Regions from separate parts of the Brevibacillus sp. TJ4 genome, predicted to be linked through region 1. Evidence: riboswitches for the same ligand, from Rfam matches in the RefSeq annotation. Region 1 holds a riboswitch; each other region holds the start of a gene.
What was found. Region 1 has a riboswitch for S-adenosylmethionine ahead of ACAF76_RS02390 (sugar ABC transporter substrate-binding protein). Riboswitches for the same ligand answer to the same signal wherever they lie in the genome.
Positions count from the first base shown of each region.

Region 2: linked by a shared signal. The riboswitch ahead of metK (methionine adenosyltransferase) and the one ahead of ACAF76_RS02390 (sugar ABC transporter substrate-binding protein) in region 1 are both predicted to bind S-adenosylmethionine.
Region 3: linked by a shared signal. The riboswitch ahead of ACAF76_RS03185 (2,3-diketo-5-methylthiopentyl-1-phosphate enolase) and the one ahead of ACAF76_RS02390 (sugar ABC transporter substrate-binding protein) in region 1 are both predicted to bind S-adenosylmethionine.

Region 1 is NZ_CP185865.1:525,220-533,250, forward strand. It holds gene htpG (molecular chaperone HtpG) at 1-1,324, opposite strand, end outside; gene ACAF76_RS02380 (hypothetical protein) at 1,483-2,607, opposite strand; gene ACAF76_RS02385 (ATP-binding protein) at 2,673-3,932, opposite strand; SAM riboswitch class I at 4,112-4,240, shown strand; gene ACAF76_RS02390 (sugar ABC transporter substrate-binding protein) at 4,349-5,383, shown strand; gene ACAF76_RS02395 (sugar ABC transporter ATP-binding protein) at 5,463-6,953, shown strand; gene ACAF76_RS02400 (ABC transporter permease) at 6,955-7,956, shown strand.
Region 2 is NZ_CP185865.1:358,684-366,714, forward strand. It holds gene ACAF76_RS01590 (accessory Sec system S-layer assembly protein) at 1-871, shown strand, start outside; gene ACAF76_RS01595 (SLAP domain-containing protein) at 969-1,934, shown strand; gene ACAF76_RS01600 (SLAP domain-containing protein) at 1,971-2,960, shown strand; gene ACAF76_RS01605 (S8 family serine peptidase) at 3,140-5,695, shown strand; SAM riboswitch class I at 5,782-5,882, shown strand; gene metK (methionine adenosyltransferase) at 6,021-7,229, shown strand; gene ACAF76_RS01615 (polysaccharide deacetylase family protein) at 7,417-8,031, shown strand, end outside.
Region 3 is NZ_CP185865.1:690,745-698,775, reverse strand. It holds gene ACAF76_RS03195 (anti-sigma factor) at 84-1,268, opposite strand; gene ACAF76_RS03190 (sigma-70 family RNA polymerase sigma factor) at 1,258-1,740, opposite strand; SAM riboswitch class I at 1,910-2,066, shown strand; gene ACAF76_RS03185 (2,3-diketo-5-methylthiopentyl-1-phosphate enolase) at 2,191-3,405, shown strand; gene ACAF76_RS03180 (2-hydroxy-3-keto-5-methylthiopentenyl-1-phosphate phosphatase) at 3,402-4,070, shown strand; gene ACAF76_RS03175 (methylthioribulose 1-phosphate dehydratase) at 4,074-4,739, shown strand; gene ACAF76_RS03170 (1,2-dihydroxy-3-keto-5-methylthiopentene dioxygenase) at 4,755-5,267, shown strand; gene ACAF76_RS03165 (arylamine N-acetyltransferase) at 5,367-6,176, opposite strand; gene ACAF76_RS03160 (acyl-CoA dehydrogenase family protein) at 6,307-8,031, opposite strand, start outside.

The DNA of each region.
Region 1 (8,031 bases):
CAATCGACGCGCCGGTCGCATAATAGATGTACTTTTGCTCTTCCGGCATCCGCGAGACGTACTCATCCAGGGTAACCAGCTTTTTCTCCCTGGAAGAGTAGAAGAGCAACAGATCCTGGAGCACGTCCTTGTGGCTGCCAAAATCGTTGTAGACGCCGAATTTCAACTGGCGGCCAAACGCATTGAAAAACTGCTCGTACTTGTCCCGCTCGTTTTTCAGCATGGTTTGCAGTTGGCTCTTGATTTTGCTGGCGATATTTTTGGCGATCAGCTTCAGTTGGCGGTCATGCTGGAGCATCTCGCGGGAGATATTGAGCGACAGACTCTCGGAATCTACCATCCCTTTCACGAAGCTGAAGTGGTCGGGCAGCAGATCGCCGCACTTGTTCATAATCAGCACGCCATTGGCGTACAGCTCGAGCCCTTTCTCATACTCCTTGGTGTAGTAGTCAAACGGGATGTTTTCCGGGATAAAGAGAACAGCCTGATAGACGACAGCCCCGTCTGCGCTGATGTGAATGGACTTCAATGGCTTGTCAAACCCGTAGTGCTTTTCGCGGTAAAAATTCTCGTAATCCTCGTCGGTCAGCTCGCTTTTGTTTTTGCGCCAGATCGGAACCATGCTGTTGATGATCTGTTCCTCCTGGTACTGTTCGTACTCGCTGTCGCTGCCTTCCTTGAGCCGGCTTTTCGTGACATCCATTTTGATCGGGTAGCGGATGAAGTCGGAATACTTTTTGATAATCGCCCGCAGACGGTATTCGTCGAGGAATTCGTCGTAGTTCTCTTCTTCGCTGTTTTCCTTGATTTTCAGGGTGATCGTCGTGCCGACGGAATCGCGCTTCGCCGCCTCGATCGTGTAGCCGTCTGCGCCGGAGGACTCCCATTTGTACGCGCCATCGCCATGCAGCGCTTTGCTTATGACCGTAACCACGTCTGCCACCATGAAGGCGGAGTAGAAGCCGACGCCGAACTGACCGATGATGTTGTGCCCGTCCTTTGCCTCATTTTCCTGCTTGAATGCGAGCGAGCCGCTCTTGGCGATGACCCCCAAAAGGCTTTCCAGCTCTTCCCGGGTCATGCCGATCCCCGTGTCGAGGATGGTCAGCGTGCGGTTTGCCTTGTCGGGAATCACCTTGATGTAGTAACGATCTTTGTCAAAAACGAGACTGTCGTCGCTCAAGGCCTTGTAGTAGATTTTGTCAATCGCGTCGCTGGCGTTGGAAATCAGCTCGCGAAGAAAGATTTCTTTCTGCGTGTAGATGGAGTTGATCATCATCTCCAGCAGTCGCTTGGATTCGGCTTGAAACTGCTTCTTTTCCATAGAAAAACATTCGCTCTCCCTTCCAGAATCGAGATTGGGGTATGAATGGACAGGTATAGCAGCATGGTTAGCACTCTGTCTCCTTGAGTGCTATTCTTTCTTTTTTATAGCAATAACCGCTTTTTGCTGTCAATATCGTCTGCTATGCAGGGAGAGGACTATTTTGCCTGTGGGACTTTCCGCTTGCGAGTGGCGATGCGGATGACGAAAAAAACAATGCACAAAAAGATGCCTGTTGCCACTGCATCGACTGCCAGAGCTTCAAAATGAGTGGCAGATGTATCCCGGTAGAGCAGGGAGGCTGCCATGCCGCAGGTCTGAACTGCGAGCAGGATGAGCGTATCCAGCAGCGGACGGTACCATTTCGTACGTTTTCGCCAGTACGACTGTGAGCACACGATCAAAAAAATATTGGGCAGCACGATCAGGAAGGTCGGGGCATTGTCACTGAATACGCCGTCTTCAACCGGCCAGTGCGGCATCCACAAGCAAGCGACCAGGAAGTTGCATACGATCGTTGCGAGAAAGACCGGACGGAAGAATTTTGCATCGTTACGCGCCTGCTCGACGGCCTCCTGTTTTCTCATTCCTTCGCTTTGCCAGTCAGCCGCCGTATCATTCGTACGGAAGTCGGTACGAAAGAACGGCTTTCCACTGTGCGCGTCCTTTGGAATCTGTTCATATGCCTCCGGCAGGTGGGTGTGCTGGACGCGGTTCAGATTTTCCTCGGTGGTATACACCGGTATCTGCTGTTCGTAGAAGCGATGGATCCATTGATCCAGATAGTCCTGTCTGTTCTCGGAAAACATGGCATACTGCGTCCGGCCTTGCTCGTCGCGCCAGACCATGATGATTCTCGCGCCATTGGCGTAGTATCCTCGGTGATGTTGACCAGCGACGGAAACATAGCGAGTCAGCCTCCCGATCAGCACCTCGCTCATTTGCGAAAAGGAAATCAGATTTTCCTCTTTTTCTCCGGTCTTGCGGTTTATGACCAGCGTGTAATAGCCGTCTTCGCGCAGTTCCGTTTGTACGAGAAACGTATACTGAAGCTTGAGAAAGCGGGAGCCGAACCAGATCACCCAGATGAAAAGTACGAAGCAAAGGAAAAACACAAGAGAGACCGTCCAGTTATCCTCAACTGTCAGCATGTACAATCCTGCGCCCAAAAAGGCCAGACAGACGAGTCCCAAAAAGGCAAACAGCGCGGCGTGCGCATATTTGCTCCACGCCGGCAATTCACTGGAATACTTGAGGTCTTTCCCCCCGCGCATCTCAATCACTGCAATCTCTCCTCACCCTTTTTGTATGGAACTGTATACGATCTGCAAGGGCGGCGGGTTTCATCTCATCCCGCGGTTTCCGCCTGCCGGGGGAGAGTGAGGATGAAGGTGGTTCCGGCGTTTGGCTTGCTGTTCACCGCGATCTGTCCGCCCATCAGGTGGATCACGCGGTACGAGTAGGTAAGTCCGAGACCTGTGCCGGACGTTTTCGTGGAAAAGTAGATGGAGCCGAGGCGTTTGATCTGCTCCTGGTCCATGCCGATTCCGTTGTCCTCGATTTCCAGAATGATGTCGGTATCGACGGAGTGCAGCGTCAGGGTCACGCGACCGAATTGGGTATCCGAACAGGCTTCGATCGCGTTCTTGATAAAATTGACGAGCACCTGCTTGAAGGCGTCCGGGTTGGCTGTCACGTACAGGGGTGTATCTGGTTTGTAGAGCATCAGCTCGACGTTGTTCATATTGGCAAAGGGTATCATCACTTCGCGTATCAGCACGAGCTGTTCCGACACGTTCACGCGTTCGCTCCGGGCGGTGATCGGTTTGGAAATGGAGAGATATTCCGACAAGATGGACTCGGTTCTTTGCACTTCATGCAGGCAAATGGTGATGTACTGGCTGATCTTGGCCGTATCGTCCGGCGTTTCCTTAATCAGGGTGAGAAAGCCTTTTACGGTCGTCAGCGGATTGCGCACCTCGTGAGCGAGAGAAGCCGCGACATGACTCATCGTCGTCATTTTTTCGTTCTGGGCATGTTGCAAAAACACGCTTTTCTCTTCTGCTGACTTTTTGAATAGCGTGAGCAGCAGACAGGTGCCGAGACAATTTTGCACAGGAATGACCGAAATGTGGAACAGGAAATGTTCCATCACATAGTCCGGGAAGAACAAATAGGTCAGAATCAGCGGCTCGATGGAGAAAAAGATGCCTACCACAAGCGTCACCATAGCCCCGCGATGCTGCCGGTACAGATTGGCGATGGGAATGGAGAGGAAAAAGTTGTAGATCACGATAAGAATACCTGCCAGAGCTCCTTCCCCGCCCAGGTACATGCGATACGCGATAAATTCCGCCATCACGATCAGTCCGATTTTGATGCCGCCGAAGACGAGCGCAAAGAACAGCACGACGTAGCGAATGTCGAAGATGATGCCTTCGACAACGCTGGCAGAGAAGCTCATCGCCAAAAACAGGCAGAGAGTACTGGTGCCGAGTATGAAGCGCCGGCTGTAATTGGTGGCCTTGTCGCGGTAATAGAGGTGGAAAAAGACAAAGGGAATAAGGGTGAACGATAGTTGCAGGATCACTTCTTTTACAATTGGCACGAGGCATCACCGTTTTTTGCGCAGAATATAACGATTTTCCAATTTAGTTCAACACAAAACAGGCAATCTCTTTCTGAATATTGTAACTAGTTGTTAAAATGAAGTTAGCCGTTGACAGCGGGATACGCTTTCCCTTATATTCTGTATAGATTGGTATGAAGGTTCAAAAAATACTGTTTCTCTTATCCAGAGAAGGCTGAGGGACTGGCCCTATGAAGCCCGGCAACCTAGCACGTGCGGTCGACGACACTGCGTGCCAAGGTGCTAATTCCTACAGGTGAGCGTATGACTTGCCTGGCAGATAAGAGGTGAAGATCAAGCTGATTGAAGCCTCTTTCTGATATGAAAGAGGCTTTTTTGCGCGGTACTTTCCCTTCCCTGCGGTACAGAGAACGAATAATAGGGGGTAAATCGATATGAAAAAGCGTTTTAGTGTGATTAGTTCCTTGGTCGTCGGGCTGTCCCTGTTGGTGACGGCTTGCGGAAGCGGCGGCAGCGGAGGCAGCAGCACCGGAGCAGGCGGGGATGGCGCCGCGCCAGCCGAAGAACAAGGCAAGCGAATCGCGCTGGTCATGCGCCAAAACGTGGGTACTTTCTCCGCCCAGTACATCAACGGCGTGAAAGCAGAAGTAGAGAGAAACGGCGGCCAACTGACCGTATTCAATGCCGATACTGACTTGTCGAAAATGGCTTCCAATCTGGATGCAGCAGTCAACCAGAATTTTGACGGCATCCTGATCGACCACGGTACGGCAGAAGCGCTGCAGCAAGGTACACAGAAAGCGGTTGACAAAAACATTCCGGTGGTCCTCTTCGACACCGACATCGATATTCCGGGCGTACCTGTCGTAGAGCAGGATGACCAGAAGCTGGCAGAGCTGAGCCTCGAAAAGATGGCTGAAGATATCGGCGGTCAGGGCAATATCGTAAAAATCTGGGTCGCAGGCTTTGCCCCGATGGAAAAACGTCAAATTACCTATGAAGCATTCCTGAAGAAATATCCGGACATCAAGGAAATTGCCGCATTCGGCAGCGCGACAAACAACACCGCCCTGGACACGCAATCGCAAATGGAAGCGATCCTGCGCCAATACCCGAACAAAGGGGATATTACTGCGGTGTGGGCAGCCTGGGATGAATTCGCCAAAGGAGCTACTCGCGCGATCCAGCAAGCTGGACGCACCGAGATCAAAGTATACGGTATCGACCTGAGCGACGAAGACTTGCAGTTGATGCAGGAAGCCGATTCCCCGTGGAAAGCGACAGCAGCCGTAGACCCGTCCAACATCGGCCGTGTACACGCAGAAACCGTGTTCAAGCTGATTAACGGGGAGCAGGTGCCGGACAAAGTGCAGTTGAATCCGGTGCTGGTGAAGCAGGATGACCTGCCGACCGACAAAAAGGTTACGATGGGCGACTTGTCGGAATACGTGACCGAATGGGGTAAATAAGCAAGGCGCGTGCAAAACTGGAGATTCCCGCCGTTGTCGTCAATGGACGGGAATCTTCCTATTATAAGGGGGTGTATCCATGTCCCACTTGAACATGACAGGAATCAGCAAACAATTCTCAGGAGTCCCGGCGCTTCGCTCTGTTGATTTTGAGGTGAAGGCGGGCGAGGTACACGCACTTCTCGGAGCAAACGGGGCAGGCAAGAGCACGCTGATGAAGATTTTGACCGGCGCCTATCAGGCGGATGAAGGGACGATCTCCATCGAGGGCCAGCAGGTGCGCATCGAATCTCCGCAGGACGCCAAAAAACTCGGCGTGCAGTGCGTCTATCAGGAAGTGGATACCGCTCTGATTCCGTATCTGAGTGTCGCGGAGAACATTTTGCTCGATCAGATGGTCGCCTCCAAGGAAAAAGGCTTGATCCGCTGGCAGCAGCTCTACGACCAGGCGGAGGCGATTCTCAAGGACTTTGACTTTGTCATTCCGGTCAAAAAGCAGGTGGAGGAATGTACGCTGTCGGAAAAGCAGTTGATCTTGATCGCCCGAGCCGCTGCCCAGCAGGCCAAGTTCGTCATCTTTGACGAGCCGACCGCGCCGCTGAGTACACGGGAAAGCGAGCGGCTGTTTCGCATCATCGATCAATTGAAACAAGCAGGTGTAGGGATTATCTACATTTCTCACCGCCTGCCGGAGATTTTTCAAATCTGCGACCGGATTACAGTGATGCGTGACGGACAGCGCGTGTTTACAGGGGAGACGCAGTCGACCGATATGGACGAAGTAATCTCGCATATGCTGGGCAAAAGTTTTTCCGAGGAGTTTCCCAAGCTGGAGGTGCCGATTGGCGAGCTGCTGCTGGAGGCAAAAGGTATCCGGGGCGGCAAGGTTCGCGGTGCAGACTTGAGCGTGCGCGAAGGGGAGATCGTGGGTATCGTCGGCCTGGTCGGTGCAGGCAAGACGGAGCTGGCACGGCTGCTGTTCGGCGCGGACCCGCTGGAGGCGGGCGAGCTGGCGATGAAGGGCAAGAAGCTGCAGGTGCGCTCTCCCAAGCAAGCAGTGGAATCGGGCATCGTACTCGTGCCGGAGGAAAGGCGCAAGGAAGGCATTTTTGTCGAGGAGTCGGTCAAGCACAACCTGTCCGTCGCGACGCTCGCCAAATGGTCGGTATTCGGGTTCGTGCGCAACAGCCTGGAGACCTTGCAGGCGAACGAGCTGATCAAACGGGTAGGCGTGAAGACAGCCGACAGCAATTTGTTGGTCGGTTCGCTCAGCGGCGGAAACCAGCAAAAGGTCGCGATCGGAAAATGGCTGGATACCGAGGCATCGCTGTTTTTGTTTGACGAGCCGACCAAAGGTGTGGACATCGGGGCAAAAAGCGACATCTACCGGCTGATCGGCAGGCTGGCGGAACAAGGCAAGGGCGTCTTGTATTTTTCCTGCGAGTTCCCAGAGGCAATCGGGATCGCCGACCGGATTCTCGTCATGTGCGAAGGGAAAATCGTCAAGGAATTCGCGCGCAACGAGGCGACACAGGAGAAAATCATGTATTACGCCAGCGGAGGTGAGTAATGTGGAAACAGCAAAAAAATGGAGTTTGTTCGATCTCGTCTACAAATACGGAACTGTCGCCGTCATCGTCATTGTCATTTTGTATTTCAGCCTGACGAATCCGTACTTTTTTACCTATGACAACATTACCGATATTTTGCGTTCGATCTCGATCGTCACGTTTGTCGCGATTGGCGTCACCTTTTCGCTGATCGTCGGGGGCTTTGACCTGTCTGTCGGTTCCACCGTATCGCTGACTACGGTAACGGTCGCTTCGATGATGGTCTGGTATGAGCAAGGACCGTTCGTCATTTTGGCTGTGCCGATTTTGCTCAGTCTGCTGGTCGGACTGCTCAACGCCTTTCTCGTCGTGAAAGTCCGCATTCCCGACCTGCTGGCGACGCTGGCGATGATGTACATCGTCAACGGAATTCACATGACCTATTCGAAAGGCTACTCGATTTATACGAACATGCCGATGCAGGACGGGACGATGGCGCCGGGCAAATTTGCCGACTGGTTTTTGTGGCTGGGCCAAGGGAAGATTTTGTCCCTGCCTGTCCCTGTGATCCTGACGTTTTTGCTCGTCGTCATCACCCATATCTACGTGACGTACACCAGACAAGGACGGATGCTCTACATGGTCGGGGGCAATCTGGAGGCGGCTCGCCTGTCTGGGATTCCGGTCAATCGCTACCGGACGCTGGCGTATGTGCTGTCCGGACTGTTTGCCGGGCTGGGCGGACTGTTGCTCGCTGCGCGGATCGGTACGGGGCAGGTGAGTGGCGGCAGCACCATGCTGATGGACGCTGTCGCGGCGGCCTTCGTCGGTTTCTCCGTCTTTGGCGCGGGCAAGCCGAACATGTTCGGTACGTTCGTCGGGGCGATTCTGATCGGTGTGCTGCTCAACGGGATGACGATGCTCAATTTGCCCTATTACGCCTACGACATCGTCAAAGGGACGGTACTTGCGCTTGCTTTGGCGGTAACGTACTACCAGTTGCGGCGCAAGCGGAACGGGTAGGCTGTCCCGGGTTGCACATGAATTTTTGATAGTGAAATAAGCTGCCATCTCTTCAGGATTTGCTGCGCGTGCAGC
Region 2 (8,031 bases), 170 kb from region 1:
GGAGGAATCCGTGCTGCCTGCCGATGATGCGGAACCGGCACAGCAGATCGGTGAGGATTCAAAAGTGACGACCTCTCTATCTTTGCACGAATCATGGGAAGAGAGAGTGAGTGCGCAGGAGAGATACGCGCTCTCGTTTATGGCCGAGGAATTGCCGCCATTACCCAAAGGGACTATCTCCATTGTCGGTATGTCGCTCGTACCGCATGATGAGGGTATAGAAGTGACTGCCTTTGTGCGCAATAATACCGAACGTCCGTTACGGCTGGGCACGATTCCGCTGGTCATATTGTTTGGAGAGCAGCAGTTGTTTACCCGTCAGTCCTTTGACTTGTCGGTACTTGGGGAAATTCCGCCGCATTCGGCCAGACCGTGGTCTTTTGTATTTGCACGGGAGCATTTCATACAGGTGAATGTGCTTCTGACCGATTGGAAAATCGCCTTTGAGACGGCGGAGAAAAAGCTGTCCTTGCCGCTGGAACTGGAAGAGTCCTGGGTCCAGTCGCTCGGTGACCAGGAAAAGCAGATGCTGACCGAACTGGCTGAACGGTTGCCTGCCGTGAAAGCCGGCGAAGTAAACATCCATAGTGTTCAGGCCCGTAAAATGGAAGACGGTGCGCTCCACGTAATTCTTTTGATTCGCAACGGCTCCGCACGGTCTATCAACTTTGACAAGCTGCCGCTCGAGATTTACGATGCGGACGACGACAAAGTGGCGCACGGACTGTTTGAACTCGGTACCTTTATCGTCAATTCTGGCACGAGCAAACCGTGGCTGTTTATTTTCCCGAAAGAAAGCATCCAGAAGGAAGATGCCGATTTGTCCCGCTGGAAAGCAATCGTCCCGCTGGGGAAAGAACAGAAGGCATAATGAATGGCACCACGTTTGCAAGCCATTTGAAAAATCACTATTATGGATAATGTGAAGAGCTTTGCCCTGCACAGGGCAAAGAAGGAGGTAATCGTACATGTTGTCATTTTTCAAGAACTGGCTGGGGAAAGAGGCCGGAAAAGACATTCGTTTGGAAGACCTGAAAAAAGATATCCAAGAGGAATCGACTATTGAAGTCGAAGAATTGAATGTGAAAGAAGCAGAATTCGAGGCTGAGGCTGTTGAGGAGCCGAAGAAAGCAACTTCGGGACGCATCCGGACGGAGCTTTCCCTGCATCCGGCATGGGAGCAGCAGTTGGACGCCGAGAAAAAATACGCGCTGCGCTTTTTGGAGTCCGAGCTTCCAGAGATGATTCCAGGCATGATCAGCGTGACTGGATTTAGTATGATTCCAAGCGAAGCCGGTCTGACGGTTGCACTGTTTTTCCGCAACTCGACAAACCGTCCGGCACGCATCAAAAACATCCGCCTGGCTGTGTTCCTGGATGAACAGCCGTTTGCCCGCATGCGTGTAAACCTGGAAGAGATGGGTGCGATCCCGCCACATACGAGCCGTCCATGGGAGGTATTCTTCCCGAAAGAAAGCTACCTGCATGACAACTTCACCTTCAAGAGCTGGAAGGTTGTTATGAAGGCCGGGAAAAGCACGCACGTATGGCCGAACACACTGGAGCTTGACCCGGATATGGAAAAACAGCTCACAGAAAGACAAAAAGACCGCCTGGAAACGCTTGCCTACAAATTGCCGCCAATTCCGGTCAATACTGTGCATGTGACGGGCTTCGATATCGGAAAAACAAAATCCGGCCAACTGGTTGCTGCTATCCTCATCCGCAATGGGCTGAATGAGGTATACAAGCCGAAGAAGCTCCACATTGAAATTACCGATATGGAAGGCGATGTTGTAGCCAAAGGAAACGTAGACGGCAGCAAAGTAATGGTGCAGCCGGGATACAGCCGTCCATGGCTTGTCGTATTCCCTCCAGAGGCGGTACTGAAGCCGGATGCAAACCTGCACAGATGGCTGCTGAAGGTTCGCTAAGCGCTTTTTGATTGGATTGGAAGGGGAGGTTGACATATGAGTTGGTTGTTGGAAAACTGGTTTGGTTCAAAGGAAAGTCTGGAGCAGGTACGGGAAGATATCCGTGGAAACTTGCAGGGTGAGGTGTACCTGGGACTCTCCGGCATCGAGAACCCGGAGCAGTCTTCGAATCGCGTTCCGTCTGAAAACCTGTTTGTGCTGATGAACGGACCGTGGGAAAGTGCACTGGACGAGACCGAATCAGAGCTGTTGCAATACATTCACAATGAATTGCCTCCGATCGTACGGGATGAAGTAGGGATTTTTCCTTTCTACACCCAGGTGACGGCAAAAGGCTATCTCGTGCTCGCTTATATTCGCAACGCTACAGACCGCAGTGTACTGCTGCAGAAGCTGACGTTGTCTCTTTCTACGCCTGAAGGCGAAGTGGTTTGTAAAAAAGTCTTTGATATGATTCCGTTCGGTCCGGTTGGCGACATGTCGAGCCGCCCGTGCGAATTACTGTTCCGATGGGAAGAGTTCAGCAAGATCCCGGATCAGGAGGTGCCGCTTATGCTGTCCTATACGAGAACAGAACGGCTCCCCAAATTGGTCACCACTAGCGAGCAAGGCGGCCTGGACGACAGCCAGTTGGAACAATACTCGCAAAAGGTTGCGGAATTGGAGCCATTGGCAGACGGGCAAGTTGATCTCCAGGTGCTGGACGTAAAAGCAGGCGACGATGGTGGTCTGAAAGTGGTTGTCGTCTTCCGCAACGGTGTAAGCAAACGTCTGGAGTTCACACAGGTGCCGATCCTGGTGCATGACCAGTTTGGCGAACGGGTGGCGAAGGTGAATTTTACCTTGGAGAACATGAAGGTCGAAGGCAAAAGCCATAAGGTATGGGCGTTCGACATTCCTGCCTCTTCGCTTCGCAGACCGGTTCCCGATCCGGGAATGGTATCTGCGGTGATCCCCAAGGCAGTAGAACAGAAAAAGACGATTACCCGAATTCAAAAGGTAGATAATAAAGGTTTCTTGCAGTAAACGACTACCCCTTTTTGCCGCTGGTGAAAAGGGGTGTCTTTTCACGCATTCCATTTTTTTCCGATATTACATTGCGAACATTCGCTATGTTTCGTATGCTTAATAGACTGGAGTAGAGACTACCCGATTTCCTTACAAGTGCACCATCGTGCAGGAGGGGGAAGGAAGGATTGTATTACATGAAAAAATGGACAGTAGGCATGCTCTCGTTTCTTTTGGCCTTCACACTGCTGCTGGCCGACGTCCGTCCTGTACGGGCCAACGCAACGAGTGATCCGCATATTTCCAATCAGATTCATATCAGCCAGATCAATGCCGACGCGGCTTGGAAAACAGTGACGAGCAACGAGTCGATCTTGATCGCCGTCCTGGATACGGGTGCCGATTACAATCACCCGGATCTGAAAGAGAACCTGGTCCCCGGCGTGAATCTGGTCGATCCGCAGAAATCCGCGCAGGATGACAACGGCCACGGGACAGAAGTCATCGGGGTCTTGGCTGCCAAAGGAAACAACGGCATCGGTGTGTCCGGGGTACTGTGGAACGCACGTGTCATGCCGATCAAGATATTGGACAAGAATGCCGCTGCTGCAAACCTGGACATCGTCGCCAGAGGGATTCACACGGCATTGGATCGCGGTGCCAAGGTGATCCTGATGTCGGTAAGCAGCATGACGTATTCCCAGGCACTGACAGATGCAGTAAATCGTGCAGAAGCACAGGGAGCTGTCCTCGTTGCAGCGAGCGGCAACGAAGGGGATCGGGTCGCGTATCCCGCTGCCTATCCCACCGTCATCGCCGTAGGCGGGGTAAGAGGAAACAACCAGCCGATCTATGAATCCAATATCGGCCCGGAACTAAATCTGATGGCTCCCGGTTTGAATGTATACACGACCAAATTGGGCGGCAAATACGGTTCGTTTAGCGGCACCTCGGCGGCGGCTCCGCAAGTGGCCGGCGCTGCAGCTCTCATCCTGGCGCGCCATCCCAAGCTGACGCCGCTCGATGTACGGCAATTGCTGTATCAGACGGCTACGGATCTCGGGACCCGCGGTTGGGATCGGGAGACCGGCTACGGCCTGCTCAATGTCCACAAGGCAGTAACCAGTCCGATGTCGATGGACTTTCTGGAGCCGAACAACACGCTCTCGTCCGCCAAGGCGTTTCCCATCGAGTCGCAAATCCGGGGCAACCTGGGACCGAATGACACGGTGGACTGGTATTGGATGGACGTCCCCTACGACGGAAAGGTGACATTGCGCGCATCGGTTTCCGTCGGAGTGGCTTCGTCCATTGCCGCTACCTTTTACTCGGAAAACCGCGATCCGATCACGCAATACGTCGGAAATGGCGGGACGCTGACTGTTCCGGCGAAGGCCGGGCGGATGAACATCAAACTCGTGCGAAATGCCGGTGTCTCACAATTTACGTATGTGCTGACGAGCAGCTTCCAAATCAATCCGGATCGTTATGAACCGAATGATACGATGGGGACGGCAAGGCCGCTGGTGGGCAACCAGATCAGCGTAGTTGGAAATTTTCACGGACGAAACGACGAGGACTGGTTCTCCTACTACGTGCGGGAATACGGCCTGCTCGACATCTCGGTCATACCGGACAACAAGCGAATGGATATCGTACTGAGTCTCGGCAAGCAGCAGGGGAACCAGACAACCTGGGACCCGGTCTATGACAACGGCGATCGTGAAGACCCGTCGGAGCGGGTGAAAAAAGAGGTATCGCCGGGCAAATACTACATTCTCGTCCGCGAGTATGAGGGCAATGCAGTGAACGGCGAGTATCAGCTAAATGTAGGATTTACGCCGGTAAAGACAGATGAAAACGAACCGAATGACACATATCGCCAGGCTACCCCGTTGAGCGGTTCGGGGACCATGACGGGTACGTTGCCGACGACAGGTGATTATGACTGGTTCCAGTTCACCGTGTCCACGGAATCGTATGTCACCATTCGCGCACCTTTTATTCCGGTGAAAAGCGGCATGCAGCTTGCGTTGTACAACAGCGATGCCAACTACATGCTCATTTCGACGAACCGGGTAGCGGAGCTGTCGGATCAGGGCAAAGAGATCATCGGCATTCGCTTGCAGCCGGGCAGGTATTACATCCGTTTGAACAGCGCTGTGCCGTTCAAGTACGACACGTATCGTCTGACCCTGCATCAACAGCCGCTGATCGCCGGCTTCCGCGACATTTCCGGACACTGGGCGCGCAGCGAAATCGCCCGTCTCAGCCAAAAAGGAATTGTCAACGGTTTTCAGGATGCGACCTTCCAGCCTGATCGCGCTGTGACACGGGCGGAATTTGCGACGATGCTGATTCAATCGATGAGAGCCAGCGGCAAGCGGGTAGGTACCTATTCAGGCAAGGCGTCTTTTGCCGATTTGCCGAAAAGGCACTGGGCCTACAACAACCTTGGGCTCGCGTATGAACTCGGCATTGTCCGCGGGTATACCAACCGGATGATGAAGCCGGACCAGCCGATCACCCGTGCGGAGATGGCGGTCATGGTGGCGCGGGCGAACAACATCCTGACCAATTCGATTTCGACATCACGGTATCGCGATGTACCGACGAACCACTGGGCTGCTCCTGCGATCGAGGCATTGTCTGCGAGAAGATGGCTGAACGGCTACGGAACCCAGTTCAAGCCAAACGGAATCGCTACACGTGCAGAAGTAGTCGTCGTCCTGGCCAAGGCCTATTCCTTGTAGCGAGTGGGCTGACTGGGGTGCCAGACACGCGAAATCTCTATTGACACAGATAGGAAAAACAATTATCCTATAATCCGTAATGGATACTCTTATCCAGAGCAGGCGGAGGGACTGGCCCGATGAAGCCCGGCAACCGACTAGAGCGGTGCTAACCAGCAGAACGGACATCTGTTCTGGCCGATAAGAGGATGAAGGAAGCATAAAGCGCGCAAACCTTTTCCTCCAGAGAAAGGCGGAAAAGGTTTTTTTTGCCTGCATTTACGTCGATAAAATCCCGACTCGGCTACCACACTATTTGTATGAGGTCAAAGGAGGTCATTTTCTCATGGCTTTGCAAAAAGGTCGTCGTCTGTTCACATCTGAATCCGTAACCGAGGGGCATCCGGATAAAATTTGTGACCAAATTTCTGATTCCATTCTCGATGCAATCCTGGCGAAAGATCCAAACGCTCGTGTCGCTTGCGAAACGTCCGTAACGACCGGTCTCGTTCTCGTCGCGGGTGAAATTACCACCAACACCTATGTCGACATTCAAAAACTGGTGCGCGAAACGATTCGCGAAATCGGGTATGATCGTGCCAAATTCGGATTTGACGCAGATACGTGTGGTGTTATTACTGCTATCGGAGAACAATCTGCTGACATTGCCCTGGGTGTTGACCAGGCGCTGGAAGCACGCGAAGGACAAATGACCGATGCGGAGATCGAAGCAATTGGTGCTGGTGACCAAGGCCTGATGTTCGGGTTTGCTTGCAACGAAACACCGGAGCTGATGCCATTGCCGATCAGCATGGCACACCAACTGGCACGCCGTTTGACAGCAGTGCGCAAAGACGGCACGCTTTCTTACCTGCGTCCGGACGGTAAAACACAGGTTACGGTTGAATACGAAGGGGACAAGCCTGTACGGATCGACACGATCGTCATCTCTACCCAGCATGCTCCCGAAGTAAGCCTGGAACAAATCAAGAAAGATCTGTTGGAACAAGTAATCACGCCTGTTGTGCCGGCTGAACTGCTCGATGCAGAAACCAAGTATTTCATCAACCCGACAGGCCGTTTCGTAATCGGCGGACCTCAAGGAGACGCCGGTTTGACTGGCCGCAAAATTATCGTAGATACGTATGGCGGTTATGCACGCCATGGCGGTGGTGCTTTCTCCGGGAAAGATCCGACAAAAGTGGACCGTTCCGGAGCGTACGCAGCTCGCTATGTCGCAAAAAATATCGTCGCTGCCGGTCTGGCAGACAAATGTGAAGTTCAGGTGGCGTACGCTATCGGGGTAGCTCAACCTGTTTCGATCGCAGTAGACACGTTTGGTACCGGAACGATCGCGGAAGAAGAGCTGGTCAAACTCGTTCGCAAGCATTTTGACCTGCGTCCAGCTGGCATTATCAAACAGCTCGACCTGCGCCGTCCGATTTACAAACAAACTGCTGCATACGGTCATTTCGGCCGCAACGACCTGAATGTTCCTTGGGAGCGCACAGACAAGGCAGATGCTTTGAAGCAAGACGCTGCAAGCCTGGGCTAAGCAAATAGGCAAGGGTCTGGTAGAAACTACCGGGCCCTTTTTGCGTTTATAACGTCTATAGTATAACAATACGTGGTGTAATCTGAGGACGAGTTGTTGGATTGGCATCGATTGGAACGGTGCCGATAAAGGAATTTGATTGATCAGTGTCGAATCCTCATAGATGGAGAAAAGAGGAGGGATCGACTTGCCTAACAAGAGGCTTTTCCTTCTCGTGTTTATGGCATTTTTCCTCGTTGTGGTGTCGGTAGGAGTATTGGCAAGGCCAGAACAAAATGAAAAAAACACGTCTTCCATGCAACCTTCTCCGTCCATTGCAACGTCTATAAACACAAGTGAAACGGTGTTTTCTGAGGCAAACGAAATATCACCTACAGATGCTGATGCGTCTCCGATGCATTGGTATCGCAATCAGGTTGTCGTGTTATCGTATCACCATGTGGATGCGCATTCGGATCAGCCGTTTGCCATTTCACTGCAGCAATTTGCGGAACAGATGTCTTTTTTGAAAGAACATGATCTCAATCCGATTACCTTACAACAATTTTTGCATTTCATGGACACAGGGAGCCTGACTACTCCCAATGCAGTGCTGATTACGTTTGATGACGGTTATGAAAGTTATTACACGGACGCTTTTCCCATATTGCGTACATACGGTTTTCCCTCTGTGAATTTTGTCATCGCAGGTCGGCTGCGTGATGTGGCAGAGCGAAAGCGTGAAAACATGACCCCTCCGCTCACTCGTCCACAGCTTTTGGAGATGCGAGCGACCGGGTTGGCTGAGTTCGGTTCCCACACA
Region 3 (8,031 bases), 170 kb from region 1:
TCCAACATATGCGGTTTTGATTAGTTTGAATCATACAACCATGATGCGGAGACTGTCAACACCCATTTTGGGACAGATGCCCCCTAGCGGCTGTACTGACGCCCCGAGGCTGGCGGCATGTCCCAGTTCCACCAGTCCACCTCTCCCAGCATGGCAGCAGTAATGGACGGCTCTTCCCTGAGCGCAAGCAGTTCCTTCGTAGGTCCGGTGATGACAGCGCCGTAAATGCGCAGTCCGTTCTCCCGCACATACTCATAGCGCTCCTCGATCGCGGGCTCGTTGTACATCAACTGTCTGGCGATGCTCGTAGCCATGCTTTTCTTCTCGACGAGAAATTTCATCTCGTCCAAAAAGGCTTGCTCCCTGCGCTCTCCCTCGCCGTTTTCGAGAATCGGTTTGTCGCCGTAATGAAGCTCCCTTTCAGCAAATCCCCATACATCTCCTGCGGACAGCAGCACGTTGCCTGCACTCTCATCGTGATCCTTTGCCTCCTGACCCGTATCGACCGCAAACCAGATAGACTGGTGCTCATCTGCACCGAGATGGCGAGAGATGAGCTGCTGATACTGCTGATACGTCAAAAAGCGGTCGAAGGAAATCGCCAGTTGCGATACCGTTCCTTCCGGCAGTGTGTCCATCGTCTTCCAGGCGGAGCTGCGCAGATAATCTGTCTCTTCACCGGCTGACGCCTCTGTCGGATAGCGGAAAAACAGCTTCATGTCTCTGGCGCCATTCGTCCATTTCGGCTGTACCTGAACATTCCACAAAACATTCTTGCTCTCCAGATAGCCTGCATTGCGCTGGCTGTTGCCTACGCTCTCACGCAATTCCATCCGGATGTTGCCGTAGAACAGGCCAATCTGCGATCCGCTGCTGCCGACACTGACACCCGGCTGGGTAAAGTTGAAGACGCTCTTCACAACCCGGTGCATATCGTCGTAAATGGGGTAGCCAAACAATACATTGGCAAACCAGATCACCACGCCGGCAAAAAATGCGATCCCCAGCGTGAAGCCCGCATTGCCAAAGCGCATCCGCCACTTTCCCCGGCGCAGCAGAAGCTGCTGGCGCTCCTCGGGAAGCCTGACCTCCTCTGTCGTCGGCCGTACTCCCTCCTCTTCACCCAGAAGCAGGCGCTCCATCCGCTCTGCGTACTCCTCGTCGCGCAGCAGCTCTTCCCGCAGCCGCTCTTCCTCGTCAGCAGGCAGCTCGCCTCGCAAATAGGCCAGCATTCGCTTTTCCCTGTCTTCGTTCTCCCTATTCGTCATCCCGATCACGCTCCTTTATCTTTCGCAGCTTCTGCCGCCCGCGAAACAGTGCCCGCTTGACATCTGTCGTCTCCACGGCAAGTACCTCGGCGATCTCCGCGTAGCTCAAGTGCATGGCAGACAGGACCACACACTGCCTTTGCAGCTCCGGCAAAGACTCCAGGTACAGGATGGCTGTATCCATCTGCTCCTTTGATACCAAAGCATCCTGCGGGTCTTGCGCATGGCGGTCAGCCTGCTCCGGCAACCATCCCGTCAACTGCAGCGGACTTTTTATCCGCCGGCGGTGCCAATCCACGAAAGCGTGGTAGGCTACCTTGAACAACCAGGGACGCACCTTTTCACCGCGGTAATCGTCCAAGGCAAGGTAGGCGCGAAAAAATGTCTCCTGGGTCAAATCTTCCGCCTGTCCCACGTCCCGAGTGAGTCGATACAGATAGCGGAAAATATCGTTTACGTACATCCGGTACACGTCTTCCAAGCCTACATCCCCAAGATTTTCACACCCTTTCCACTCCTACCACGCAAAACGCGGAAAAAAGTTTCACCTGCTTTTTTCAAAAAATCGCAATTGACTCTCGTTTCATCTCGTCATATCATGGGTGTAATCCGAAACGCGACGTAACGGATGAATCTTATAACTCTTATCACGAGCTGGCTGAGGGACTGGCCCTATGATGCCCGGCAACCGGCGCTGCTTCTGCACGAAGAGCGTAACGGTGCTAATTCCAGCGGATAAGAATCAAGGTGGCGTGACACATTTTCGTCCATCTTGCATTCTGACCCGAGAGATGAGAGGCGATACCAAGAGCATTTTGCATGCAGTCACCGCCTCCCTATCCAATTGGGGAGGCTTTTTTCGTGGTCAAGTTCAGACGATCATCCAGCTTCTGGAAGCCATAAAGGAGGCTTTTTACCGCCAATGAGTGAACAACGCATTCTGGTAACGTATCTGACCCAAGCCAAAGACCTGTTCAAAAAAGCAGAAGGAATCGCTGTCGGCATGACGGTGGGCTCCTGGACGGACCTTCCTGCGGCGAAACAGGCAGAATTGCAGCCGTATCTCGGCCGGGCCGTGCAAGCAGACGTGCTGGAAACGCTGCCGGACGGACAACAAAGAGGACTGGTTACGGTCAGTTATCCGGTTCGCAATTTTACCGCTGATATTCCGTCCCTGTTGACCGGCATCTTCGGCAAGCTGTCCATGGACGGCAAAATCAAGCTCGTAGACATCACGCTCCCGGACGCGCTTTTGGACGCCTTTCCCGGACCCAAATTCGGCATCGAGGGTGTACGCAGCCGCTTGGAAGCAGAAGGTCGGCCCCTGTTGATGAGCATTTTCAAGTCTTGCCTGGGAATGCCCTTTGACGACTTGCAAACGCAGTTTCGCGCCCAGGCGCTGGGCGGGGTCGATCTGGTAAAGGACGACGAAATTTTCTTTGCCGACGAGCGCGCGCCGTTTCTGGAGCGGATCAAAGCGTTCAAGCAAATCGCGATCGAGACAGAGGCGCAAACGGGCAAGCCGGTCCTCTACGCCGCGAATTTGACCGGACCGGTAAACGAACTGAACGAAAAGGCGAAGCGTGCAGTCGATGCCGGCGCCGACTGCCTGTTGTTCAACGTGCTTGCCTTTGGCTTCGACGCCCTGCACCGGCTGGCGGCAGACCCCGATGTACACGTGCCGATCATGGCGCATCCGGCGCTGGCCGGCGCGTACTATCCGTCGCCGGACTACGGAATCGCCACGCCGCTCCTTCTCGGCAAGCTGATGCGGATCGCCGGAGCAGACCTGGTCCTGTTCCCTTCGCCATACGGCAATGTGGCACTGGACAAAGAAGAGGCGCTGCAGCTTGCTGCAAACCTGACAGCACCGCTGGAAGGCGTGCGCCGCTCCTTCCCTGTCCCGTCCGCCGGCATTCATCCGGGTCTCGTGCCGCAGTTGTACGCTGATTTCGGCACAGACCAGATTGTCAACGCGGGCGGTGGCATCCACGGTCATCCCGGTGGCGCAGCCGCCGGAGGGAAGGCCTTCGTCGACGCGATCCGGGCTGTCCAGTCTGGCCAAAGCCTCGCCGAAGCGGCGAGCGAATCGCCCGAGCTGGCGCTAGCCCTGGAGAAATGGGGTGGCGGACGATGAGCAAAAAGCTCGTCCTGTTTTGCGACTTCGATGGAACCATTACCGAAAAAGACAATATTGTATCCATCGTGAGAAAGTTCGCTCCTCCCGAATGTGAAACATTGATCGAGCAAATCTTGACGCAAAAAATTACGATCCAGTCGGGGGTCGGCCAGTTGTTTGCGCTTATTCCCTCCGACAAGCGGGAAGAGATCATCCAGTTTATTCTGGAGGAAGCCAAAATTCGTGACGGCTTCCCCGAATTCATCCGCTTTTGCAGGGAGGAAGGCATCGAATGGCTGATTACGAGCGGCGGCATCGACTTTTTCCTCGAGCCCCTGCTCGCTCCCTTCGACCTGGCGGGTGTACCTCTCTACTGCAACGGCAGCGATTTTTCCGGCGAACGCATCCGCATCACCTGGCCTCATTCCTGCGACGAGCATTGCGACAACGGCTGCGGGATGTGCAAGACGACGATCATTCGCCGCTACGACCCGGCGCAGCACTATCGCGTCGTGATCGGCGATTCGATCACCGATCTGGCCGGGGCCAAAATTGCCGACTACGTCATCGCCCGTTCCCTGCTGGCGCAAAAGGCAGCGGAACTGCAATTGCCGCACAGCACCTTCAGCACGTTCCACGACGTGATCACGGTTCTGCGCGATTTGAAACAGGAGGTCTCGTAAGCAATGAGCACAACTCTGGAGCAACGATTGGACGCGTTCCGCCGTCTGGACGACGTGAAAATGACCTTCGCCCGCCGGGACTGGTTCCCCGGTACGAGCGGCAACCTGTCGATCAAAATTTCCGACGATCCGCTGCAATTCGCCGTCACCGCGAGCGGCAAGGACAAAACCAAGCTGTCGCCTGAGGACTATCTGATCGTCGACCAGGATTCCCGTCCGGTCGATGCGACCTCACTGAAGCCGTCAGCGGAGACGCTGATCCACGCTGTGGTGTACAAAGCATTTCCACAAGCAGGCGCCTGCTTTCACGTACACACCGTCTGGAACAACCTGATCTCCGAACTGTACTTTGGCCAGCGCGCCTTTACCATCCAGGGACAAGAGCTGATCAAAGGGCTTGGCATCTGGGAGGAAAATGCGCAGATCACCGTACCGATCGTCGAGAATTTCGCCGACATCCCTTCCCTGGCTGCTGCCATCAAAAAAGTCATTACGGCAGAGGTGCCAGGAGTGCTGATCCGCAATCACGGCATTTACGCCTGGGGCGGCAACGACTTCGAAGCCAAACGGCATCTCGAAGCATTTGAATTCCTGTTTGAGTACCACGCGCGCTGGCTCCAGCTTCGCCAGGCAGCCGTGAATACCCATACAACCACAACCACTATCTAAAAGGAGGATTTTCCCATGGCACAAGTACGTTTCCACGACAACAACGAGTACATCAGCGACCCGCAGGAAGTCATCAGCTTCCTCGACTCCAAAGGAATCATTTACGAAAACTGGGGCGTTGATCGCCTGGAGCCGCATCTGCGTGACAACTACAGCCCAAGCGAAGAGGAAAAGCAGCAAATCCTCGACGCCTTCAAGCCGGAAATCGAGGCGATCAGCAAACGCCGCGGCTACCTGACAGCGGACATCATCGTCCTCTCCGACCAGACGCCGAACCTCGACGATCTGATCGTCAAGTTTAAAAAGGAGCATCACCACACCGATGACGAATGCCGCTTCTGCGTGGACGGCCACGGCATCTTCGCGATCAAGGGAGAGGACGGCCGCTATTTCGACGTCGAACTGGAGCCAGGCGACCTGATCTCCGTACCGCCGAACTACCGTCACTACTTCACGCTGATGGACGACCGCAAAATCAAGGCGATCCGCCTGTTCGTCACTCCTGCCGGCTGGGAAGCGATCTATTAATCCGTCAGTTGGCACCATATCTCGCTCAAAAAAGAAACATCGTCGCCGCATGAACAATTTGCAGCGACGATGTTTTTTTCATTCGGCTTCGCGCACGATTCAGCGAGACAGCGTATCATCGATTCGCACAAAGGAATTGCCAAAATGCTGTTCTACCAATTCATTGAAGCGTGCGCTCTCGATGTTTTCTTTTGTAACCTGTCCATCTGTCCACTGCGTGATCGACCGGTTCGTCAAGGTTACGCTGCCCCTGTCTGTCAGCTTCGTAATCAGCGGGTGTTTGTTAAACGGAGACTCCGGATGCTGCTCGATAATCGTCCTGACCGCATCGCATGCTTCCACATCCGTGATCGTCCTCGTGGAATTGAAGGCATATCCTACTCTCCAGTCCGTATCCTTGTGCCTTAGCTTCATTTCCAGCGCGTAGTCGCCATGTTCCGTGTCCACTTTTCGGATGCGGAATTCGCCATTGGCAGAGGACACAGTCTCTCCCGATAGCGGAACAGGCATGAGCGGCAGGTTTCCTCCAAAGCCGGTATCGATCACATACATTTGCCCCTCATATGTGCAAAGTATAGTCACATGGGTACTCCCGATAGACTGGAACCTTTGCTCATCGTGCTTGTAGACGACTCCGAGGGCAAGGACTGCGTCAAATCCGTGTTCAACCAGGAACAGATAGAGAAGGGGGTTCAGTTCATAGCACAGTCCGCCTTCTCCCCTTGCAAGAATCTTTTCAATCAGGTTTTCCCGCGTAATCGCGGTCGTTCTGTTTTGAATGATGCGCAGGTTTTCAAAAGGAATCGTTCGCGCTGTCTTTTCCAGAACGTGGTTGAGCGTATCAAATGAAATCTGCTCGCTTTCCGAAAACCCGATTCGTTTGCGAAACAGAGCATCCAGTTCACTCACCCGGCATCCCCCCTCATGTTGGACGTAAACTCCCTCCCAGGTACTCGACACGCGTGCGTGTCAGGCAGCCTGGCGTATGAAAAGGAGCTGAGATGCATCTCAGCTCCTTTGATTCTCGTTGTACAGATAACTATACCACATAACCGTTCGCTTCGATCACCCGGTCGGCGATCGCCCGTTTCAGGTGAACCGTATTGATCGGGGTGCGACGGGTCAGCTTTTTCAAAATCGACAGACGCAGACGCAGGTCGTCTCCTTCCTCCATCGCGGCCAGCGCTTCCTTCGCCCACGCTTCCACGCGATCGAAGGCTTCGTGTACGTACACTGCCGTCAGTTCGAGCTTCTGCAGTTCTTTTTCCAGCCCGTTTGCCGCGATAGCCTTTTCCGTCCGCTTCACGACACTGTCCATCGCGTACAGCTCGATCAGCATGTCGGCGGCGAAGGCGAGCAGCTCCTGCTCTTTGGAGATCGCTTGCTGGTATTTCATCAGGGCAGAGCCTGCGACCATCAAAATGATTTTGCGGGTCATGTCGAGCAGATGCTTTTCTGCGGCCAGCGGCGCATCCTCGATCTCCTCGGGGTAGTAGCTCATCAGCTCTTCCTGCAAACCGGCAGCCGCTTGCAGCAACGGAAGCTCCCCTTTCATCGCCTTTTTCACCAGCGTATCGGGGATGAGCAAGCGGTTGATCTCGTTGGTACCTTCAAAAATGCGGTTGATCCGGGAGTCGCGGTACATGTTTTCGATCTCGTACTCGGACATGAAGCCGTACCCGCCGTGAATTTGCACGCCTTCGTCGACGCAGTAGTCAAGCACCTCGGTCGCAAATACCTTGTTGATCGAACATTCGATGGCGTAGTCGGCAATCGCCTTGGCGATCTCCTGCCCTTCCTCCGCCTTGTCTCCGAGGCTTCCGAGAGCCGTGTCAAACAGCCCGACCGTGCGATACACGGAGCTCTCTGCGGCATACGTCTTGATCGCCATGTTGGCCAGCTTGTTTTTGATCAGCGTAAAGTTGGCAAGAGGCGTCTTGAACTGCTTCCGTTCCTTGGCGTAGGTCGTGGCGATCTCCAGCGCCCGTTTGGCGGAGCCGACAGCGCCTACCGCCAGTTTGTACCGCCCGACGTTCAAGATGTTGAAGGCGATGACGTGTCCGCGACCCGGTTCGCCCAGCAAGTTCTCGACCGGTACAGGGACGTCCTGCAAAATAACGGTGCGCGTAGAGGAGCCTTTGATCCCCATCTTTTTCTCTTCTGCGCCAAAGGATACACCCGGGAAGTCGCGTTCTACGATAAAGGCGGTAAATTTCTCACCGTCGATTTTGGCGTATACGATAAAGACATCAGCGAATCCGGCGTTGGTAATCCACTGCTTCTCCCCGTTGAGGATGTAATGCTTGCCGTCTGCGGAAAGCACAGCCGTCGTCTTGGCCCCCAGGGCGTCGGAGCCTGAGCCTGGTTCGGTCAGGCAGTAGGCTGCAAGCCGTTTGCCCGTAGCCAGGTCGGGGAGGTAGCGGCGCTTCTGCTCTTCGTTGCCGAAATAGACGATCGGCAGCGAGCCAATCCCGACGTGTGCGCCAAAGCTGAGCGCGAACCCGCGCGCCCGGGCGAACTTCTCCGTCACCAGCGCCGTACTGACCTTATCCAGTCCCAGGCCGTCATACGTTTCCGGCACGTCCCCCGCCAGCAAGCCCAGCTCGCCGGCTTCTTTCAGCAAGCGAACGGAGATGTCGAAGTGATGGTTCTCGATCTCCTCGAGGTGAGGGCAAACTTCGTTGACGACGAAATCTTCCGTCGTTTTGGCGATCATCAGTTGCTCTTCGGTGAACTCTTCCGGCACAAACACATCATCAGGGGA